Regions from separate parts of the Streptomyces sp. NPDC058683 genome, predicted to be linked through region 1. Evidence: riboswitches for the same ligand, from Rfam matches in the RefSeq annotation. Region 1 holds a riboswitch; each other region holds the start of a gene.
The links. A riboswitch is a leader RNA that binds a small molecule or an ion and turns the genes downstream of it on or off. The one in region 1 is predicted to bind S-adenosylmethionine.

Region 1 (7,289 bases):
CGTCTGGATCGGCCTTTTCGCCACGATCTACCTGATCAAGTAGCCAGGCCGGCTCCACGCGCTGCAGAAGCGCACAACCCAGAAGCATCGACGCAGAAGATCCTGACACCGGGGTAATCCGTGAAAAAGCTCTCCGCACGACGACGCCATCCGCTGGCGGCGGTCGTCGTCCTACTCTTTGCGCTGGCGGCCACTGGGGGGCTGTACGCCGCGTTCGCGCCCGCGGGCCAGGCGCAGGCCGATGAAACCTCCCAGTCCCTGACCATCGAGGAGGGCAAGAAGCTCTACTCGGTCGGCTGTGCCAGCTGCCACGGCACCGGCGGTCAGGGTTCGTCCGACGGTCCCAGCCTGGTCGGCGTGGGCGCCGCGGCCGTCGACTTCCAGGTCGGCACCGGCCGTATGCCAGCCGCCACCTCGCAGGGCCCGCAGGTCGTCGCGAAGAAGAACATCTACACCCAGGCCCAGATCGACCAGCTCGCGGCGTACATCGCCTCGCTGGGCGCCGGTCCCGAGGTGCCCACCAAGGAGCAGTACGGCCCGGGCGGTGCCGACATCGCCGCGGGCGGCGAGCTCTTCCGCACCAACTGCGCGCAGTGCCACAACTTCGTGGGTGCGGGTGGCGCGCTGACCAAGGGCAAGTTCGCGCCGAGCCTGGAAGGCGTCGCCCCGAAGCACATGTACGAGGCCATGCAGACCGGCCCGCAGAACATGCCGTCCTTCCCCGACACCACGCTGTCGGAGAAGAACAAGAAGGACATCATCGCGTACCTCGACGCGGTCAACAGCCCCAAGACGGTGAACCCCGGCGGTCTCGACCTGGGCGGCCTCGGGCCGGTCAGCGAGGGTCTGTTCGCGTGGATCTTCGGTCTCGGTGCCCTGATCGCGGTCGCCGTCTGGGTCGCCGCTCGGACCGCAAAGGCCAAGAAGTCATGAGTAGCCAAGAGATTCCAGAAGAGAACCTGCCCGCTGAGCAGGGCCACGCGCACGGCGCCGTGAGCATCGCGGACGAGAAAAACCCGTTCGCGGACCCCGGTCTGCCGCCTCACGAGCACCGGATCCAGGACATCGACGAGCGGGCCGCCAAGCGGTCCGAGCGTGTGGTGGCCCTGCTGTTCACGGTGTCGATGCTGGCCACCGTCGGCTTCATCGCCTCCTATGTGACGATCCCGAAAGACAAGTCGATCTTCGTCTTCCCGATCGGTCACATCAGCGCGCTGAACTTCGCGCTGGGTCTGACCCTCGGTGTGGCGCTGTTCTGCATCGGCGCGGGCGCGGTCCACTGGGCCCGCACCCTGATGTCCGACGTGGAGGTCGCCGACGAGCGGCACGCCATCTCGGCCCCGCCGGAGGTCAAGGCCAAGGTCCTGGCCGACTTCAAGGAGGGTGCCAAGGAGTCGGCGCTCGGCCGGCGCAAGCTGATCCGCAACACCATGTTCGGTGCGCTGACCCTGGTCCCGCTCTCCGGTGTCGTGCTGCTGCGCGACCTCGGCCCGCTGCCCGGCACCTCGCTGCGCCACACGGCGTGGTCGAAGGGCAAGCTGCTCGTCAACATGAACACCAACGAGCCGCTGCGTCCCTCCGACGTCGCCGTCGGCTCGCTGACCTTCGCCAAGCCCGAGGGCGTCGAGGAGTCCCAGGAGGACTTCCAGAACGTGATGGCGAAGGCGGCCCTGATGATCATCCGGCTGCAGCCGGACAACATCAAGGACAAGCGCGAGCTGGAGTGGTCCCACGAGGGCATCGTGGCCTACTCGAAGATCTGCACCCACGTGGGCTGCCCGATCTCGCTGTACGAGCAGCAGACCCACCACGTGCTCTGCCCGTGCCACCAGTCCACCTTCGACCTCTCCGACGGTGCCCGAGTGATCTTCGGCCCGGCCGGTCACGCCCTGCCGCAGCTGCGCATCGGTGTGAGCGAGGAGGGCTACCTCCAGGCGCTCGGCGACTTCGAGGAGCCCGTCGGTCCTGCATTCTGGGAGCGCGGATGAGCACTAACGAGAACTCCACGCAGGCATCAGCCGCTGGCGCGGCGGGCCGCGACGAGCGCGGGAAGGCCCCGGCCGGCGAGCGTGTCGCCGACTGGGCCGACGGACGGCTCGGGATCTACTCCCTGGCCAAGTCCAACATGCGCAAGATCTTCCCCGACCACTGGTCGTTCATGTTGGGCGAGGTCTGCCTGTACAGCTTCATCATCATCATCCTCACGGGTGTGTATCTGACGCTGTTCTTCCACCCGTCGATGAACGAGGTGGTGTACCACGGCAGCTACGTCCCGCTCCAGGGACAGCTGATGTCCGAGGCGTTCAGCTCGACCCTGCACATCTCCTTCGACGTGCGCGGTGGTCTGCTCATCCGGCAGATCCACCACTGGGCCGCGCTGATCTTCCTCGCCGGCATGTTCGTGCACATGATGCGCGTGTTCTTCACCGGCGCGTTCCGCAAGCCGCGTGAGATCAACTGGCTCTTCGGCTTCCTGCTGTTCGTCCTGGGCATGTTCACCGGCTTCACCGGTTACTCGCTCCCGGACGACCTGCTCTCCGGCACCGGTGTCCGCTTCACCGAGGGCGCCATCCTGTCGATGCCGATCGTCGGCACGTACATCTCGTACTTCCTCTTCGGCGGCGAGTTCCCCGGCCACGACTTCGTGGGGCGGTTCTACTCGATCCACATCCTGCTGCTGCCGGGCATCATGCTCGGCCTGGTGGTGGGCCACCTGATCCTGGTCTTCTACCACAAGCACACGCAGTTCGCGGGTCCCGGAAAGTCCGAGAAGAACGTCGTCGGCATGCCGCTGCTGCCGGTCTACATGGCCAAGGCCGGAGGCTTCTTCTTCCTGGTCTTCGGTGTCGTCGCGGCCATCGCGGCGACCACCCAGATCAACCCGATCTGGGCCATGGGCCCCTACCGTCCGGACCAGGTGTCCACTGGCGCCCAGCCCGACTGGTACATGGGCTTCGCCGAGGGTCTGATCCGTTACATGCCGGGCTGGGAGATCAACTTCTGGGGCCACACCCTGGTCCTGGGCGTCTTCATCCCGCTGGTCCTGTTCGGTCTGGTGCTGGGCGCGATCGCGCTCTACCCGTTCATCGAGTCCTGGGTCACCGGCGACAAGAGCGAGCACCACATCCTGGACCGCCCGCGCAACGCCCCGACCCGTACCGGGTTCGGTGTCGCCTGGGTGACCGTGTACATGGTCGGCCTGATCGGTGGTGGCAACGACCTCATCGCCACCCACTTCCATCTGTCGATCAACGACGTGACCTGGTTCGTCCGGATCTTCTTCTTCGCCGGACCGGTGATCGCGTTCATCGTCACCAAGCGGATCTGCCTCGGCCTGCAGCGCCGGGACCGCGAGAAGGTGCTGCACGGTCGTGAGACCGGCATCATCAAGCGGCTGCCGCACGGTGAGTTCATCGAGGTGCACGAGCCGCTCAGCCAGGAGCAGCTGCACACCCTCACGGCCCACCACCAGTACGAGCCGGCCCAGGTCGGCGCGGCGGTGGACGAGAACGGTGTCGAGCGCAAGATCAAGGGATCCGAGAAGCTCCGCGCGAAGCTGAGCGGCGCCTATTACGGCGAGGACAACCAGATCCCGAAGCCCACCGTCGAGGAGTACAAGGAGATCACGAGCGGCCACGGCCACCACTGATCGACCGCGTCGCCACGCCACGGTCGAAGGGCCCCCGTCCGGTGTACGGATGGGGGCCCTTCGCCGTGCCCGGGGCTGGATAGGGTAGGCGTGACACTGTTGTTTTGCCGGTACGACCATCAGGAGCGGCCTTATGAGCGCTGTGACCCCCGCTGGAGGCGACACCGCGGCGGGCCGTTCCTGGCCCGAGGTGCTGAACGCGCTGCTGTACGGCCAGGACCAGAGCGCGGACGCGACGGCCTGGGCGATGGACCAGATCATGCGCGGCCAGGCGACCGACGCCCAGATCGCCGGCTTCGTCGTCGCCCTGCGGGCGAAGGGCGAGACGGTCGACGAGATCAACGGCCTGGTCCGCACGATGTACGCGCACGCCAACGTCATCGAGGTACCGGGCCGCACGGTCGACATCGTCGGCACCGGCGGTGACGGCGCCAAGACGGTGAACATCTCCACGATGTCGGCGCTGGTGGTGGCCGGCACCGGGGCGAAGGTCGTCAAGCACGGCAACCGGGCGGCGTCCTCCGCGTCCGGTGCCTCGGACGTGCTGGAGAAGCTCGGCGTCAACCTCGACCTGACCCCGCGGCGGGTCGCCGAGGTCGCCGAGGAGGCCGGCATCACCTTCTGCTTCGCCGTCAAGTTCCACCCGGCGCTGCGCCATGCGGGCGCGGCCCGCGGCCAGCTGGGCATCCGCACGGTGTTCAACATCCTCGGCCCGCTGACCAACCCCGCCCAGGTGCGGGCCCAGGCGGTCGGCGTCGCGGACCCGCGCATGGCACCGGTCGTCGCGGGCGTCTTCGCGGAACGCGGCAACTCCTCCCTGGTCTTCCGCGGCGACGACGGCCTCGACGAGCTGACGACCACCGCCACGTCCCACGTCTGGATCGTCCGCGACGGCAAGGTCACCGAGGAGACCTTCGACCCGAGGGACGCCGGAATCGAGCTGGTCCCGGTGGAGGCGCTGCGCGGCGGCGACCCGTCGTACAACGCGGAGGTCGCCCGCCGGCTCCTGGACGGCGAGACGGGCCCGGTCCGCGACGCGGTCCTGCTGAACTCGGCGGCGGCCCTGGTGGCCCTGGACCCGGGCACCGGAACGCTCGCCGAGCAGATCCGCGCCGGCATGGACAAGGCGGCGGAGTCGATCGACTCGGGCGCGGCCAAGCGGACGCTGGAGCGCTGGGCGGCGGCGACCAACCGGTAGACGCCGGGCCGCAGGAGCATGTGACGCCGGCGCCTTCGGCAGTCCGTCATCCGGACAGAAGTTGCGCGCCGGCGATCACTTCCTCTACTTTTCCATCCAGGTCATGAGTGACAGTCATGAGGCCCCGGCCGACTGTCCGGCAACCCTCCGTCCGTGGCGGGGTGCCCCGGGTGAAGACCAGGCCGCAGGCAGCGAGGTCTGCGGCAAGCGCGGATCCCTCACGCTCATCCGAATGAGCACAGCCCAGGGATCCTGGTCGTCGAGGGAGTCTCCCGTGAGCAAGCGAATGCGCTAGGGCGTCGAGCCCCACTTCCGCGCACCCCTTTTCACTTTCTTCTTTCCTTTCACGGGAGTTCCGCCATGTCCGTCTCCACCGCTGTCTCCGCCCCGTCGGTTTGTTCCCCCCTGCCCGTTCTGGGCCAGGATGTCACCGTCCCGCTCGTCACCGGCGGCGAGGTCACCTACGCCGCCCTCGACTACGCGGCCAGCGCCCCCGCCCTCCAGCGGGTCTGGGACGACGTCGCCGCCTACGCGCCCTACTACGGCAGCGTCCACCGCGGCGCCGGCTACCTCTCCCAGCTCTCCACGGACCTCTTCGAGAACGCCCGCCGGACCGTCGCCGAGTTCCTCGACTGCCGCCCCGACGACCAGCTGGTCTTCACCCGCTCGACCACGGACTCCCTGAACCTCCTGGCCCGCGCGCTCCCCGCCGACTGCCAGGTCTTCGTCTTCGAGACCGAACACCACGCGAGCCTGCTGCCCTGGCAGGACGCCCGGGTCACCTACCTCGACGCCCCGCGCACCCCGCGCCAGGCCGTCCAGACCCTGGAGCAGGCCCTCGCCGACCGCACCGTGTCCATTGAAGGGGGCTACGGCCCGGCCCTGGTCTGTGTCACCGGCGCCTCGAACGTCACCGGCGAGCTGTGGCCGGTGCGGGAGCTGGCCGCGGCGGCCCATGCGCACGGCGCCCGGATCGTCCTGGACGCGGCCCAGCTGGCCCCGCACCACCCGGTGAGCCTCCGCGAGCTGGACGTCGACTGGATCGCCTTCTCCGGCCACAAGCTGTACGCCCCCTTCGGCTCCGGCGTCCTGGCCGGCCGCGCCGACTGGCTCCGGGCGGCCGAGCCGTACCTCGCCGGCGGCGGCGCCAGCCGCAAGGTCACCCGGCGCGAGGACGGGGGAGTGGCCGTGGAGTGGCACGAGAGCGCCGCACGCCACGAGGCGGGCTCCCCGAACGTGATCGGCGCCTACTCGATCGCCGCGGCCTGCAAGGCGCTGACCGAGGCCGGCTTCGACACGCTGGTCGCCCGCGAGCGGTACCTGATCGAGAAGGTGCGGGCGGGGCTGGCCGAGGTCCCCGAGGTCCGGGTCCTCTCCCTCTTCGGCGACGACGCCCCGCGGGTCGGAGTGATCAGCTTCGTGGTGGACGGCTGGAACAGCTCCCACTTCGCCGCCGCCCTCTCCGCCGAGTACGGCATCGGCGTCCGCGACGGCCTCTTCTGCGCCCACCCGCTGGTCAGGACCCTGCTGGGCTCCGACCCCCAGACCCAGGGCGAGTGCGGGGCGCCGGAGGCGGCACCGGGCGAGAAGTCCCTGAACGCGATCCGGGTGAGCTTCGGGGCGGGGACGCCGGACGAGCATGTGGAGCGGTTCGTGAATGCCGTCAAGGAGCTGGTCCGGGATGGCGCGAAGTGGAACTACCGTACGGAGGACGGCCGTTGCGTACCGGCCGTCTGACGGACTGACGTCCAGCCGCGCGTATACGCTTCCTTCGGCAGCTGTACGGAGGGCAGGGGGAGCACGGGGTGGAGGAGCTGCGCGAGACGGACCCTCGGACCATCGGTCCCTACGAGGTCCGGGGCAGACTCGGATCCGGCGGCATGGGCGAGGTGTATCTCGCCGAGGCGCGCGGTGGTCTCCGGCTCGCCGTGAAGGTGGTGCGCGCCGAACACGCGGAGGACCGGACCTTCAGGGCCCGGTTCCGGCACGAGGTGCGGGCCGCGCAGACCGTCGGCGGCACGGGGACGTACACCGCCCGCGTCGTGGACGCGGACACCGAGGCCGTACGGCCGTGGATGGCCACCGAGTACGTGGACGGGCCGAACCTGCGGGACGCGATCCTCGACGGCGGTCCCCTGGCCGGCGGCGCGGTACGGCTGCTGGCGGCCGCGCTGGGCGAGGCGCTGGCCGCGATCCACGCCAAGGGGCTGGTGCACCGGGACCTGAAGCCCTCCAACATCATGCTCGCGCCGGACGGCCCGAGGGTCATCGACTTCGGGATCGTCCGGGCCCTGGAAGGGACCGCGCTGACCCGGACCGGGGTGATCGTCGGGTCGGTCGGCTATGTCTCGCCCGAGCAGATCCGCAACGGCGCCCACGTGGGACCGGCCAGTGACGTCTTCTCGCTGGGCGCGGTCCTCGCGTACGCGGCGGGCGGACGGG
Region 2 (7,289 bases), on a different contig from region 1:
CGTGACCGGGCCGCCCTCGGCGGGCAGTCCGGGGGAGGTCTCGAAGAACGCCTGCTCGGTGAGGTGCTGAGGGCCGAGGTCGACCACGATCCAGCCCTCGACCGCCGGGTCGGCTCGCTGGAGTGTTCGCCTGCCGAGCAGGGGATCGTCGAGGCGCAGCCCGGGAAAGGCGAACCTCAGGTCCAGCAGATCTTCCGCGCGTAACAGCCTGATCGGTGCCGGAGTGGGATTCGATGAGGTCACCAGCCGCTCCTGCCCGGGTGAAGGGAGTCCGCCCCGAGCGACGACCGTAGCCTCGGCCCAACATGTAGATCAATGTGCTCATTCACTCGTAAGGGTGATGTTGGGTCGAGGTGCATCCGAACGAGTGAATGAGGTTCAAGCGTCTTGACGGGGTTCAGGTGACGCGACCGGCATGCATAGCTTGCGGACTCCGGTACGGCGCCGCACCCCCCACCCCGACGTAGCGTGAGCCCGTCACCGTATGCCCGCCCGCAGTACCGGGAGTCCCCGATGGCCCGCTCCGAAGCCCGCGTCACCACCGACCGCCCCGCCCGCTACGCCAAGCAGCTCGCCGCACACCTCGGCCGGCGCTCCCGGACCAGCTGGGACGAGGAGACCGGCACCGGCGGGATCGTCTTCCAGAACGGCACCGGCACCCTCACCGCCACCGAGGGCGCCCTGCTGCTCACCGTGGAGACGGACCCCGAGAACCTCGATCTCCTGGAGGGCGTCGTCGGCCGCCATCTGGTCCGCTTCGGCGCCCGCGACGAACTCCTCGTGGAGTGGCACCGCGACAACGGCGAGCCGGGCACCACCCAGCGCAACCCCGAGGACCCGACGCCGCACTGAGCTAGTCGAACTGGCTCGGCAGCGGTGCCGGGGTCTTGCCGGACAGGACGTCCTTGAGGCGCTGGGCGCCGGTCTGCACGGCCAGCGCGGTGCTGTCGTGGTCGACACCGGACAGGCCCCCGTTGGTGACCGCCGCCCCGGAGGCGCCGATGCGCAGCACCGCCACGTCCGTGGTGTAGGTGGCGGACTGGCCGTTGGCGTTGCCCTGGACGGTCACCGTCAGCGCCTCGCGCGCGTCGCCCGACTTCGGCACCTTCGCCGAGACGACCTGCACGGTCCTCTTCCCGCCGTCCTTGCCCGTGGCCGTGAACTGGGCGCACTCGTCCGGCAGCGTCTTCAGCCAGGCCAGCGTGGCGTCCAGGTTCGCCGAGCCGTAGTCGCCGACCTGGTACAGCATCCGGGCGTCCTCCGAGGTGAACCCGCGCAGCCCGGAGGCGCCGGAGGCGCGGCCGAGGAGGCTGTCGGAGTAGAGGCCGTCCAGAAGGTGCTGGCAGTCGGCGGCGTCGGACTTGGCGGTGAGGAAGTCGGCCACGTCGACCTTGCCGATCAGCATCGTGTTGCGCCAGGTCGCCGCGTCGGTGGCCAGCTGCCAGTTGTCCTCGATGTCGGCCGGTGTGATCAGCGCGGCCTGCGCGCCCGCCCCGGTGAGAGCGGGGGTCGCCGACGGGGACGCGGGGGAGTGCTCGCCGGCCGGCGAGACGGGCACGGCCTCGGGGCTGCCGCTCCCGTCCGTACAGGCCGCCGTGGCGAGCAGGGTCCCCACCGCCAGGGCCGAGACCAGAACACGCACGGGTCGGGACGGACGGATCATCGCGACTGCCTCCTCGGGAACGCGGTCCGTCGCTCCGCGGGGCAGCGGTGCTGCGTCACTCCGCGGGCGACGGCGGTACGTCCCTCCACGCCACCATCCGGCACCGCCGCCGACCACCCGCGCGTGTCGTTCGGGTGAGCGTCATGATCCGGGAGCCGTGATCCGCACCTTCCGGCTGCCGCAGCGCGGGCACACCGCGTCGGTGAGCGGCGACCGCACGGCCCGGCCGGCCTCGTCGACGTACTCCAGGGTGCTCTGCAGGTCCGGGTCGGCGATCGGGTCGGTGAAGAACACCGCCTGGAAGGTCGCCTCCCAGGCCTCGCCGCACCGCCCGCAGCCGAACGCGAAGGTCTCGGGCACGGCACCGGGCACGGGTCCGGGACCCGGGGGCTCGCTCATCGCATCCGGCTCCTGTCGCTCGGCCTGCGTCTCCAGCGGACCGCCGCTTCCGCCCGGCGGCAAGCCGGGGCCGGGTGTCCCAGGCGTGGACGCCCTCTTGACGGCACGCGGAGGCCGATCGACACTCCAGGTGGGAATCCTAGTGAAAAGGTAGGGAAAGATGGGTCGGCTGCGCACGGTCACCGGCAGACAGCGCCGAGAGAGCCGTACGCCCTGCCCCGTCCCGCTGCTCACCTCCCGCCTGCACATCGACCTGCTGCGTGTGTGCAGCGCCATCAGCCGTACCGGCTGAACCCCCGCTCCCGGCCGTACCGGCCGAGCGCCCGCCGTCGGCCGCATCCGCCGAACGCCCACCCACCGACGAACGCTTCCGCCGCGCGTACGTCCGCGCGTCCGCACCCCCGGGGAGACGTATGTCCATCACTCCGCTCGCCGCCCTCCCGTCCGTCCGGACCACCCCCGCCTTCCGAGGGCGCATCGGCCGGGACGCGCGCAGCGGCCACTACGCCGTGCCGCGCCGCTACCGGCTCCACCTCGCCACCGCCTGTCCCGCCGGCCTCCGCATCGCCGTCGGTCACAGCCTGCTGGCCCTCGACGACTGTTGTCCGGTCACCTATCTGCCCGCCCTCCCGGACGGTCCGGACGGGAGCCACACGGCGCTGCGCCCGCTGTACGAGGCGAGCGCCCACCACTACTCGGGACCGGCCCTCGCACCCGTGCTCAGCGACGACTGGTCCGGCCGTATCGTCAGCACCCACAGCCGCGACATCCTGCGCGACCTGGACCGCCACTTCGGCGACGGCGTCACCCGGCTGTACCCGTGCGGTGCCGAGGCCGCGATCGAGGCGGTCGAGCGGCTGTGCGCCGAGGACATCGAGCAGGCGGCCCAGCACGCCGGCCGAGAGGGCGGCGACCCGGAGGCGCTGGAGGTGCTGCTCGCCGCCCTGGACGAGCTGGAGCGCCGGCTGACCGGGGCGGAGTTCCTGGTCGGCGGGCAACTCACCGCGGCGGACGTCGAGTTGTGGGTGACCCTGGTACAACTCGACACCGTGCACCGCAACCACCTGGACGCCTCCGCCGTGCACCGCATCGCCGGCCACCCGGTGCTGTGGGCCTACGCCCGCCGGCTGGCCGCCCATCCGGCCTTCGGCGCCCACCTCGACCTCGACGGCATCGCCCGCCGCCACCACGGCCGTTGCCAGGGCCTGGAAGCCGCCGGCGCGGCCGTCCAGATCCTGGACTGGGCGGGCCACGCGGCGGACGCTCCCGGCGCTCCGCGCAGGTGAGAGCGGTCCGAACCGTTTCGCCAGTCGGACAGGCGTTGACATTCGTTCGGGCAACTGCGTTACTTGCGGACCAGAACGGTCAAGAGCGTCAGCATCAAGCCCTGGCTTGCTGACCGGCAACCCTCGCATCGCGGTGGGGTGCCCCAGGTGACGACCGGACCGATGACGTTTCGGCAAGCGACGATTCGGTAAGCGCGAGGCCCCCCGGGGGGGCCAGCATGACAGTGACAGGTGACGGACATGTACGCAGTTTCCGGGACGGCCCAGCGCCGCACCTCGGGCTGCGTACACCCGTATCCGAGCCCGCTCGTCGCGGACCGCGTCGTCGACCTGCTCCGTGTCAACAGCGCCCTGTGTAGCGCGTGTACCGCACCGGGCTGTGCCCGCTGCCGGGTCTGACCAGGCTTTTCGCCGGCTTCCCGCAGCTTCGCGCCTCAGCGTCCCCGTCGAGACACCGGCCGCCCGGTGTGCCGCCGTCCGCCCAGCCCCCCTGCCCCGCGCGCCCCCGTGCACCGTGCCGCCCGCCCGCAGGTGGCCCGGTCGTGCGGTCCCGGCCGTGGGACCCGGGGTGACCGACTCCGCCGGAGCCCGCCATGACCGAACCCCCAGGCACCGTGTCCCTCGCCGAGGCACCGCCGCCCACTGACGAGACGTCAAAACCCTTTAGAACACAGCGAGTTCAGCCGCTGCGCCGCCCCGGCCGGTGGATCGCCACGGCCGTCGTCCTGGTGGTCGTCGCGCAGTTCGCGCACGGACTGGCCACCAACCCCTTCTACCAGTGGGACCGGTTCCGCTACTGGTTCCTGCGGCCCACCATCCTCGACGGGCTCGTCATCACCCTCGAAGTCGCCGCGCTCAGCGCCGTGCTGGGCCTCCTCGGCGGCGTCGTGCTGGCCGTCGCCCGGCTCTCCGGCAGCCCCGTGCTGCGGGCGGTGAGCTGGACCTACACCTGGCTGTTCCGCTCGATCCCGCTGATCGTCCTGCTGATCTTCCTCTACAACTTCTCCGCCCTGTACCAGACGTTGAGCCTGGGCGTGCCCTTCGGCCCGTCCTTCGTCAGCTTCGACGAGACGAAACTCGCCACCGACCTGGTGGTCGCCGTGATCGGCCTCAGCCTCAACGAGGCGGCCTACGCCGCCGAGGTGGTGCGCGGCGGCATCCTCTCCGTCGACCAGGGCCAGCACGAGGCGGCCGCCGCACTCGGCCTGCCCAAGAGCTACCAGTTCACCCGGATCGTCTTCCCGCAGGCCCTGCGCTCCATCGTGCCGAACTACGTCAACCAGCTCATCGGGCTGATCAAGGGCACGTCCCTGGTGTTCTACGTCTCGCTGCTCGACCTCTTCGGCTCGGTGCAGTCCATGGGCAGCACCTATCCCGGTGACATCGTGCCGCTGCTGCTGGTGGCCACCGTCTGGTACCTGATCCTCACCAGCGCCGTCTCCGTCGTCCAGTTCTACGTCGAGCGGCACTTCGCCCGCGGCGCCACCCGCACGCTGCCGCCGACCCCCCTCCAGAAACTCCGCACCGGCCTCGGCGACCTGCGGGAACGGATACGCCGGGAGGCCGCCGCATGACCACCGCACCGGACATCGCGCCCGCCGCCCTGGAGATCCACGAGGTCCACAAGTCGTACGGCGCCCACCGCGTCCTCGACGGCGTCGACCTGACCGTCCGCCCCGGCGAGGTCACCGTCATCCTCGGTCCGTCCGGATCCGGCAAGTCCACGCTGCTGAGGGTGGTCAACCACCTGGAGAAGCCCGAGAGCGGCTACGTCAGCGTCGGCGGCGAACTGGTCGGCGTGAAGCGCCACGGCGACCGGCTCAAGGAGCTGAGCGAACGCGCCATCCTGGCCCAGCGCAGCCGGATCGGCTTCGTCTTCCAGAACTTCAACCTGTTCCCGCACCTGACGGTCCTCGACAACGTCGCGGCCGCCCCCGTCGCCACCGGAAAGCTGACCAGGCCCGAGGCCCAGCGGCTGGCCAAGGAACTCCTCGAACGGGTCGGCCTCGGCGAGCGCGTCGGCGCCTACCCGCGGCAGCTGTCGGGCGGCCAGCAGCAGCGCGTCGCCATCGCCCGCGCTCTCGCGCTGCGCCCCGGCATCATCCTCTTCGACGAACCGACCTCCGCGCTCGACCCCGAGCTGGTCGGCGAGGTCCTCGCCGTCATCAAGGACCTGGCCTCCAGCGGCACCACCCTGGTGATCGTCACCCACGAGATCGGCTTCGCCCGCGAGGTCGCCGACCGGATCGTCTTCATCGACGCCGGAAGGATCGTCGAACAGGGCCCGCCCGCCGAGATCCTCGACAACCCGCAGCACGAACGGACCCGCGACTTCCTCCGCAAGGTCCTCTGAACCACCCCCTCCTGAACCCCCTGAACCACCCCCCTTTCACCTGTCACTGAGACACGAAGGACAGCCATGCCCACGCTCCTCTCCCGACGCAGCCTGATCCGCGGCCTCACCACGGCGACCGCCGTAGCGACCCTCGCCACCGGGCTCGCCGCCTGCGGGGGCGACAGCGACGCCGCGACCACGACCGACAGCGCCAAGAGCGGCGAGGTCGTCATCGGACAGGTCTCCAACGGCGCCGCCCAGCAGACCACCGTCAAGGTCTCCGAGGTCAAGTCCATCAGCGCCGAACTGCCCGCCGCCGTCCGCAAGAGCGGCAAGCTCGTCATCGGCGAGGGTGTCCTGCCCGCCGGATTCCCGCCGCTCGCCTACGTCGGCAGCGACCAGAAGACCCTCACCGGCTCCGAACCCGACCTCGCCCGGCTGGTCGCCGCGGTCTTCGGCCTCACGCCCGAGGTGAAGAGCTTCACCTGGGAGAACATGTTCGTCGGCATCGACAGCGGCAAGGTCGACGTGGCCCTCTCCAACATCACCGACACCGAGGAGCGCAAGAAGAAGTACGAGTTCGCGTCCTACCGGCAGGACAACCTCGCCTTCACGGTGCCGAAGAAGAGCACCTGGAACTTCGACGGCAACTACGAGAACCTCGCCGGTAAGACCGTCTCCGTCAGCGCCGGCACCAACCAGGAGAAGATCCTCCTGGAGTGGAAGGCCAAGCTGGCCAAGGAGGACAAGAAGCTCACGGTCAAGTACTACCAGGACAGCAACAGCGTCTACCTGGCCCTCAACAGCGGCAAGATCGACGCCTACCTCGGCCCCAACCCCGGCATCGCGTACCACAACCGGCAGACCGCCAACACGCCCAACGCCACCCGCACCGCGGGTACCTACTCCGGCGCGGGCGCCAGCCTCCAGGGTCTGATCGCGGCCACCGCGAAGAAGGACAGCGGCCTTGCCAAGCCGCTCGCCGACGCCATCAACTACCTGATCGAGAACGGCCAGTACGCCAAGTGGCTGGCCGCCTACAACCTCTCCAACGAGGCCGTCGCCAAGTCCGAGGTCAACCCGCCCGGGCTGCCGCTGGACAACTCCTGACCGGTCGCCGGCGGAGAACGTCACCATGACCGTTGCAGCATCCCGCGGCGTCCTGGACAACGCCGTCTGGTCCGCACTCGCCGGTCCGCACGCCCACCTCGCCGAGCGAAGCGAGATGGGGGTCCCCCCGGCCGAAGGCTGGGGGAGGCTGCGGCTGCCCGGCTGGACGGAGATCAGCGCGGTCTGCACCGACCCCGGACACCGGGGCCGGGGTCTGGCCACCCGGCTGGTGCGGGCCGTCGCCGCCGGCATCAGGGAGCGCGGTGACACGCCGTTCCTGCATGCCGCTCCGGGCAACGCCACGGCGATCCGGCTCTACCAGTCCCTCGGCTTCACCGAGCGGCTGCGCACCCGCACCCTGCTGGTGCGCAGCCCGGGAACAACCACGGACACCGGGCTGTTGTGAGTCACGACGAGATGTACACGCAGCAGGCCGGGAGGTGCGGGACGTGACACGTGTCCTCAGCCCCAGCCGCCGTACCGTCCTGCACTCCCG
Region 3 (7,289 bases), on a different contig from region 1:
CGCCGCGCCTCCTCGTCGAACGCGATGATCTTGGCCATGTGAAGTGGTCCCTCCAGGACTGGGGGTGAGTCTTCGGACCGCGCCCGCGCCCGCGACGGACGGCTCGCCGACCCGTGGGTTCCTTGCCCCACCCGGCCTGCGGGCCTCACCGACCCGGTCCATTTTTGTCACTCTCACCTTCAGAGTGCTAACGCCAATGATTAGCACTCGCCCATGCCGAGTGCAAGCGCCTCCGGGAGACTGGGCCGCGCCCCGGCCCCGTACCGGGCCGCCCCCGCGGGGCGCACCGGCCCGCTCGTCCCGGGCATGCCAAAGGGCTCGTAACCCATGACTCCCCATGGGATACGAGCCCTCCGACAAAGAAAGAAGAACGACGCTGTCAGTCGGCGCGTGCTTCAGCTGGTCGCGAGCCGGACCATGTCCGCCTGCGGCCCCTTCTGGCCCTGCGAGATCTCGAAATCGACCCGCTGACCTTCCTCCAGGGTGCGGTAGCCGTCCATCTGAATCGCACTGTAGTGGACGAAAACATCCGCACCACCGTCGACCGCGATGAAGCCGTACCCCTTCTCCGCGTTGAACCACTTGACGGTGCCCTGAGCCATGCCTAACTCCCCTATTACTGGCCCTTGCACAGATCCACACTTCGCGGATCCGGGTCAGACCTCACCCCCCACAGGTTTGGGGGCGTGCGCCGGAACGCGTCGACCGCGGCTGAATGTATCTGTCCAACTGCCGTCTGCAACAGGTCAATCGGACGAGAATTCTGGACGGGAAGGGTCCGGAATGTAGCAAGAATTCGGCCGAATTCAGGGCAAGTCGGGCCCCATAAAGGCCGCAAAAGCCGCATATAACCCGCGCACTTTGGCTACTTCTTATCGGGTCAGCGGTATCGAATACGGGGCCCCCGACCTGGAGATCGGGACCGCGTTCCCCAACTCTACCGCGCTCAACCACACAGAATTGCCCCCTCCGCTTCTCTCACGGAGGGGGCAATCAAATGAACACTCGGTGATGGCTGTTACCGAAGGTAATGTTCGGTCATACGGCCATCACGACAGCCAGGTCAGCGGGCTCGCCGGGCGGTCGCCGGGGTCAGCCGCCGGCGACGGCCGGGATGATGGAGACGCCGGCGCCGTCCGGAGTGGCCGTCGCCAGGCCCTGCTCGAAGCGCACGTCGTCATCATTGACGTACACATTCACGAACCGGCGCAGCTTGCCCTCGTCGTCGAGAACGCGGCCGGCGATCCCGGTGTGGTTCTTGTCCAGATCGGAGATGACCTCGCCGAGGGTGGCCCCTTCGGCACTGACTTCGGCCTGACCACCGGTGTAGGTGCGCAGGATGGTGGGGATGCGAACGGTGACGCTCACGTTTAAACCTCCGGTTAGAGCAACGCCCTGGTTTTCTGCGGCTGACTTAGGCGAGCCCGGCCTCACGGAACGAATCGAGAGTGGGCCGAATAGTCGCCGTAAGCCCGGTCCCCGCCACGGCGTCCAGTGTCTTCAGTCCATCACCCGTGTTGAGCACGACAACCGACTTCGCCGGGTCGATCAGCCCATTCTCAATGAGCTTCTTGGTGACTCCGACCGTCACCCCGCCGGCGGTCTCCGCGAAGATTCCCTCGGTCCGCGCGAGCAGCTTGATCGCGTCGACGACCTGCTCGTCGGTCACGTCCTCCACCGCACCGCCGGTACGGCGCGCGATGTCCAGGACGTACGGCCCGTCGGCCGGGTTGCCGATGGCGAGGGACTTGGCGATGGTGTTCGGCTTCTGCGGCCGCACCACGTCGTGGCCCGCCTTGTAGGCCACCGACACCGGCGAGCACCCCTCGGCCTGCGCACCGAAGATCTTGTACGGCTTGTCCTCGACGAGCCCGAGCTTGATCAGCTCCTGCAGCCCCTTGTCGATCTTCGTGAGCTGCGAGCCGGAGGCGATCGGGACGACCAGCTGGTCGGGGATCCGCCAGCCGAGCTGCTCGCAGATCTCGTACGCCAGGGTCTTGGAGCCCTCCGCGTAGTACGGCCGCAGGTTGACGTTGACGAAGCCCCAGCCCTCGCCGGCCGAGTCACCGATCAGTTCGGAGCAGAAACGGTTCACGTCGTCGTAGTTGCCCTCGATGCCGACGAGCTCGCCGCCGTAGATCGCGGCCATGACGATCTTGCCCTGCTCCAGGTCGTGCGGGATGAACACGCAGGAGCGGAAACCGGCCCGGGCGGCGGCGGCACCGACCGCGCCGGCGAGGTTGCCGGTGGAGGAGCAGGAGAGCGTGGTGTAGCCGAAGGCGCGCGCGGCCTCGACGGCCTGGGCGACGACCCGGTCCTTGAAGGAGTGCGTCGGGTTGCCGGAGTCGTCCTTGACGTACAGGCCGCCGGTGACGCCCAGCTCCTTCGCCAGGTTGTCGGCCTGGACGAGCTTGGTCCAGCCCGGGTTGATGTTCGGCTTGGTCGCCACGTCCGCGGGGACGGGCAGCAGCGGCGCGTAGCGCCAGATGTTCGCGGGACCCGCTTCGATCCGCCTCCGCAGCTCCTCGGTGTCGTAGGCCGAGAAGTCATACGCGATCTCGAGCGGGCCGAAACACTCCTCGCAGGCGAACACCGGGCCGAGCGGCACACGGTGGCCGCACTCGCGGCAGCTCAGGGCGGTGGCCGGACCGAGGTCGACGGTCGTGGAGTCGGTGGTGGTCGCAGCAGTCTGCACAGCCATGTGAGGCGAGGCCCTTTCTCCTCATCTTCCCCACGACGCATTTCGCCGTGAGACGGATTTGGCACCTTCCCTAGCCGGGAGCCTCGCGAGTGATCGACATTGATCAGCGATCCACGAGTAACCGACTGGAGGGTTGCCGGGGCTTCATCGGGCCGTTTCCCTCTGCCCCTCTGGATGAGCGGTATGCGGTTGTCAACGCTCGGTGACCTCAGGACATGCGATGGTCATCGGCGTTGTTCAAGACTGTAACCGAAGGCCAGGACAGTTGAGATAGTCGTCCGAACCGCGAGATGGATCACACCTCGCAGTGTGACCGTGACAGTGAGGAGCCGCTGACTGTGCTGGAAGAAGTCGAGCGCTGGCTGGCCACCCGCTCCTGGTCCATGAACGACCGTCCGCTGCACCGGATACTCGCCGCCAAGCAGCGCACCGGTCAGTCCGTCTCCGTCGTGCTGCCCGCGCTCAACGAGGAGGAGACGGTCGGCGACATCGTCGCGATCATCCGTCACGACCTCATGCGGCAGGTGCCGCTCGTCGACGAGATCGTGGTCGTCGACTCCGGTTCCACCGACCGTACGGCGGCGGTGGCCGCGGCGGCCGGCGCCCGGGTCGTCCACCGCGACACGATCCTGCCGCGCATCCCCGCCGTCCCCGGCAAGGGCGAGGTCCTCTGGCGCTCCCTCCTGGTCACCACCGGCGACATCGTCTGCTTCATCGACGCCGACCTGCGTGACTTCTCCTCCGACTTCGTCACCGGGATCGTCGGCCCGCTGCTGACCGACCCGGACGTCGACCTGGTCAAGGCGATGTACGACCGCCCGCTCGCCGGCTCGGCCGGACAGGGCGGCCGGGTCACCGAACTGATGGCCCGCCCGCTGCTCAACATGCACTGGCCGCAGCTGGCCGGGTTCGTCCAGCCGCTCGGCGGCGAGTACGCCGCCCGCCGCTCCCTCCTCGAACAGCTCCCCTTCCCGGTCGGCTACGGCGTGGAGCTGGGCATGCTGGTCGACGCCCTGCACCTGGTGGGGCTCAACGCGTTGGCGCAGGTCGACGTGGGGGTCCGCAAACACCGCCACCAGGACGGCCAGGCCCTCGGCCGGATGTCCGCCGCGATCTACCGCACCGCGCAGCTGCGGCTGGCCCGCGGGCACCTGATCCGCCCTTCCCTCACCCAGTTCGAACGGGGCGAGGACGGCTTCGAGCCGCGCACCTACTCCGTGGACACCGAGGAACGGCCGCCGATGGCGGAGATCGCCGAGTACGCCGAGCGCCGGGTGGCGTGACTTCTACGTACGGCCGTATACGGCGGCGCGTCGGGCACGGCCGTACGTTTGAGCGTTTCCGGGCCGGGCTAGGTTGTGGCGTATGGCTTCCACCAGCGGTGCTGAGGTGCTGGTCGCGTCCAACCGCGGCCCGGTTTCGTATGAAGTGGGCGACGGCGGTGCCCTGCACGCCAAGCGGGGTGGCGGCGGGCTGGTCTCGGGGCTGTCGGCCATCGGGCCGGACGCGAACGCGGTGTGGGTGTGCGCGGCGCTGAGCGACGGCGACCGGGAGGCGGTACGGCGGGCCGAGGGCGGCCGGCTGCCGGCCGGGGACACCGGCGGGCAGCAGGTCCGGATGCTCGACATCGACCCGGACGTGTTCTCGGACGCGTACAACGGCATCGCGAACTCGGTGCTCTGGTTCGTCCACCACATGCTCTACCAGACCCCGCTGGAACCGGTCTTCGACGCGGAGTTCCGGCGGCGGTGGGCCTCGTACCAGGCCTACAACCAGGCGTTCGCCGAGGCGCTGGCGCAGGAGGCGGGCGAGGGTGCGGTGGTCGTCATCCAGGACTACCACCTGGCGCTGGCCCCGCGGATGCTGCGCCGGCTGCGGCCGGATCTCCGTATCGGCCATTTCTCCCACACCCCGTGGGCGCCGCCGGACTACTTCCGGCTGCTCCCCGACGACATCGCGGCGGAGCTGCTCGGCGGGATCCTGGGCGCCGATCACGCGGCGTTCCTGACCCGGCGGTGGGCGGACGCGTTCGTGGCCTGCTGTCATGCGGTGCTGGGCCCGGGGATCCCGGCGGCCGGGGAGACCCGGATCGGGGTGCACGGGCTGGGGGCCGACGCGGACTTCCTGCGGAAGCGGTCGCACGAGCCGGACGTGGACGAGCGGATGCGGGCGCTGCGGGAGGAGATCGGCGAGGGCCGCAGGACGATCGTCCGGGTGGACCGGACCGAGCTGTCGAAGAACATCGTGCGGGGGCTGCTCGCGTACCGGCAGCTGCTCGACGACCACCCCGAGTGGCGGGAGCGGGTGGTGCATGTCGCGTTCGCGTATCCGTCGCGGCAGGACCTCGCGGTGTACCGCGACTACACGGCCGAGGTGCAGCGGGTCGCGGACGAGATCAACTCGGCGTACGGGACGGCGGGTTGGACGCCGGTGGTGCTGCATGTGAAGGACGACTTCGCGAGGTCGCTTGCGGCCTACCGGCTGGCCGACGTGGCGTTGGTGAACCCGATCCGGGACGGCATGAACCTGGTCGCCAAGGAGATGCCGGTGGTGTCGGACGAGGGGTGCGTGCTGGTGCTCTCGCGGGAGGCGGGGGCGTACGAGGAACTGGGCGAGGATGCGGTGGTCGTGAACCCGTACGACATCGGGGGGACGGCCGTGGCTTTGCAGCAGGCGTTGACCATGGGGGTGGAGGAACGGGCGGAGCGGACGAAGCGGCTCGCTGCGGCGGCTACGGCGTTGCCGCCTGCGGCTTGGTTTCTTGAGCAGTTGCAGGCGTTGGAGGGGTAGCGCCGTTCGGGGTAGCGCCGTTCGATGTCGGGTGCGGGTGCGTGGGGGCTGGTCGCGCCCACGCGGCGGAGCCGCATATCGAACACAGCCCCGCGCCCCTTACGGGGCGCTTGCTTACGGGGCGCTTTGATCAGCCACGTCTTTCAGCAGCCGTACTACTCCCTCCGGGCCGTCCACCACCAGGTCGGCTCGGTCTGCCAGGTCTGTTACTTCTGTGCTGCCGCTGCATACGAGGAGGCCGGGGGTGCCTTCCGCCCGTAGTTTCTCCACGGCTGCGAAGGCCGGGATGTCGCCCAGGTCGTCGCCGGCGTAGAGGATCGCGCCCGCGCCGATCTCCCTCGCGTACTCGCGCAGTGCCACGCCCTTGTCCATGCCCGGGGGGCGCAGTTCCAGGACCAGGCGGCCCGGTTCGACGATCAGGGCGTGGCGGGTGGCCAGGTCGGTCAGGGGGGCGCGGAGGGTCTCGAAGGTGGCCTGGGGGTCGTCGGCCCGGCGGGTGTGGACGGCCACGGCATGGCCCTTGTCCTCGATCCAGGTACCCCGCACCCCTGCGCCGTCGATGACGGCCGGGAGTTCGGCGCGGACGGCGGCGATCCCGGGGTGCGGCGGGGGCGCGGTGATCTCGCCCGTCGCCGCGTCCCAGCGCTCGGCGCCGTAGTGGCCGAGGACGACGAGGTGGTCCAGGCCGGGGACGCCGGCGAAACCGCCGTAGCGGACGGCGATCTCGGCGGGGCGGCCGGTGATGACGGCGACGGCGGCCACCTTCGGGGCGAGGGCGGCCAGGGCCGGTACGGCGTCCGGGTGAGCCCGGGCCTGCTCGGGGTCGGCGACGATCGGCGCGAGGGTCCCGTCGAAGTCGAGACCGATCAGCGCGGAGCGTGGCCGCGAGAGAAGAGCAGCGAGGCCGTCGCGACCGGCGGGGGTGCGAGGCGGAGGCAGAGGGTTGTCCGTCGGATGCGTACCCATACGGCGACCCTATCCGCGACGCCCAGGACAGCGCGCCCCAAAGGGGCGCGGGGAACTGCGCGACCAGCCCCCACCGGCCCGCAGATCCCCCCGGCCTACAGCCCCGTCAGCGGTCCCCCCGCCGCGCGTCCCGCACCCTCCGCAGCCTGTTCACCGTCACCGGGTCATGGGCCAGTGCCCGCTCGTCGTCGAGGAGGGCGTTGAGGAGCTGGTAGTAGCGGACCGGCGCCAGGTCCAGTTCCTCGCGGATCGCCCGTTCCTTCGCGCCGGGGCTCGGGAAGCCCCGGCGTTCCAGGGCGAGGATCGCCTGCTCGCGTGCGCCCAGTTCTTGCCGGTCCATGCCGAGAACCGTAACGCTCAGCCCGTCGTCGTACGGCTGTCCGCCGCCGCGGCCTTGGACTGGATCCGGCTGAGCACCGCGGTCGGGTCGCCCGTCGCCGTGACCGCGGTCCCTATCTGCTCCTTGACGTCGGCGCTGATCGCGGCCCAGGAGGTCTTGCCGGCCGGGTACAGCTCGGAGGTCGGCAGCTGCTCCAGGAAGGGGAGGAGCTGCTTGTCCTCGGCCTGCGGGGAGTCGGTCATCGTCTGGGACGCGGACGTGGTGACCGGCAGCAGACCGTACTCGCGGGAGAAGTCGAGGACGTTCTTCTCGCTGTAGACGTAGTCGAGGAAGTCGCCGACCTGGTCCGCGTGGCCGTTCTGCCTGAACGCCGCCATCCAGTCGGTGACGCCCATGGAGGCGGTGGTGGTGCTCTGGCCGGCGCGGGCCGGCATCGGAACCGTGCCGAACTTCACGCCCTTCTTCTCGGCCTGCTTGATGAGCGTGGGGTGG

Region 2: it holds a riboswitch for S-adenosylmethionine, as region 1 does, so the genes downstream of both, ACFWXC_RS02945 (amino acid ABC transporter permease) here and ACFWXC_RS42670 (aminotransferase class V-fold PLP-dependent enzyme) in region 1, are expected to answer to the same signal.
Region 3: it holds a riboswitch for S-adenosylmethionine, as region 1 does, so the genes downstream of both, thrC (threonine synthase) here and ACFWXC_RS42670 (aminotransferase class V-fold PLP-dependent enzyme) in region 1, are expected to answer to the same signal.

What each region holds. Positions count from the first base shown of each region.
Region 1 is NZ_JBHXSK010000055.1:59,505-66,793, reverse strand. It holds gene ACFWXC_RS42695 (heme-copper oxidase subunit III) at 1-43, shown strand, start outside; gene ACFWXC_RS42690 (c-type cytochrome) at 121-933, shown strand; gene ACFWXC_RS42685 (Rieske 2Fe-2S domain-containing protein) at 930-1,988, shown strand; gene ACFWXC_RS42680 (cytochrome bc complex cytochrome b subunit) at 1,985-3,649, shown strand; gene trpD (anthranilate phosphoribosyltransferase) at 3,783-4,847, shown strand; SAM riboswitch class IV at 4,947-5,063, shown strand; gene ACFWXC_RS42670 (aminotransferase class V-fold PLP-dependent enzyme) at 5,208-6,584, shown strand; gene ACFWXC_RS42665 (PQQ-binding-like beta-propeller repeat protein) at 6,653-7,289, shown strand, end outside.
Region 2 is NZ_JBHXSK010000002.1:184,785-192,073, reverse strand. It holds gene ACFWXC_RS02975 (hypothetical protein) at 1-243, opposite strand, end outside; gene ACFWXC_RS02970 (DUF2218 domain-containing protein) at 514-852, shown strand; gene ACFWXC_RS02965 (hypothetical protein) at 854-1,663, opposite strand; gene ACFWXC_RS02960 (hypothetical protein) at 1,805-2,062, opposite strand; gene ACFWXC_RS02955 (putative leader peptide) at 2,223-2,354, shown strand; gene ACFWXC_RS02950 (glutathione S-transferase C-terminal domain-containing protein) at 2,476-3,348, shown strand; SAM riboswitch class IV at 3,426-3,549, shown strand; gene ACFWXC_RS02945 (amino acid ABC transporter permease) at 3,942-4,922, shown strand; gene ACFWXC_RS02940 (amino acid ABC transporter ATP-binding protein) at 4,919-5,701, shown strand; gene ACFWXC_RS02935 (transporter substrate-binding domain-containing protein) at 5,768-6,793, shown strand; partial or broken gene ACFWXC_RS02930 (GNAT family N-acetyltransferase) at 6,939-7,199, shown strand; gene ACFWXC_RS02925 (putative leader peptide) at 7,243-7,289, shown strand, end outside.
Region 3 is NZ_JBHXSK010000024.1:115,560-122,848, forward strand. It holds gene groL (chaperonin GroEL) at 1-38, opposite strand, end outside; gene ACFWXC_RS26510 (cold-shock protein) at 396-602, opposite strand; gene ACFWXC_RS26515 (MoaD/ThiS family protein) at 1,093-1,368, opposite strand; gene thrC (threonine synthase) at 1,415-2,701, opposite strand; SAM riboswitch class I at 2,720-2,882, opposite strand; gene ACFWXC_RS26525 (glucosyl-3-phosphoglycerate synthase) at 3,040-3,984, shown strand; gene ACFWXC_RS26530 (trehalose-6-phosphate synthase) at 4,067-5,491, shown strand; gene otsB (trehalose-phosphatase) at 5,606-6,457, opposite strand; gene ACFWXC_RS26540 (DUF3263 domain-containing protein) at 6,564-6,797, opposite strand; gene ACFWXC_RS26545 (extracellular solute-binding protein) at 6,815-7,289, opposite strand, start outside.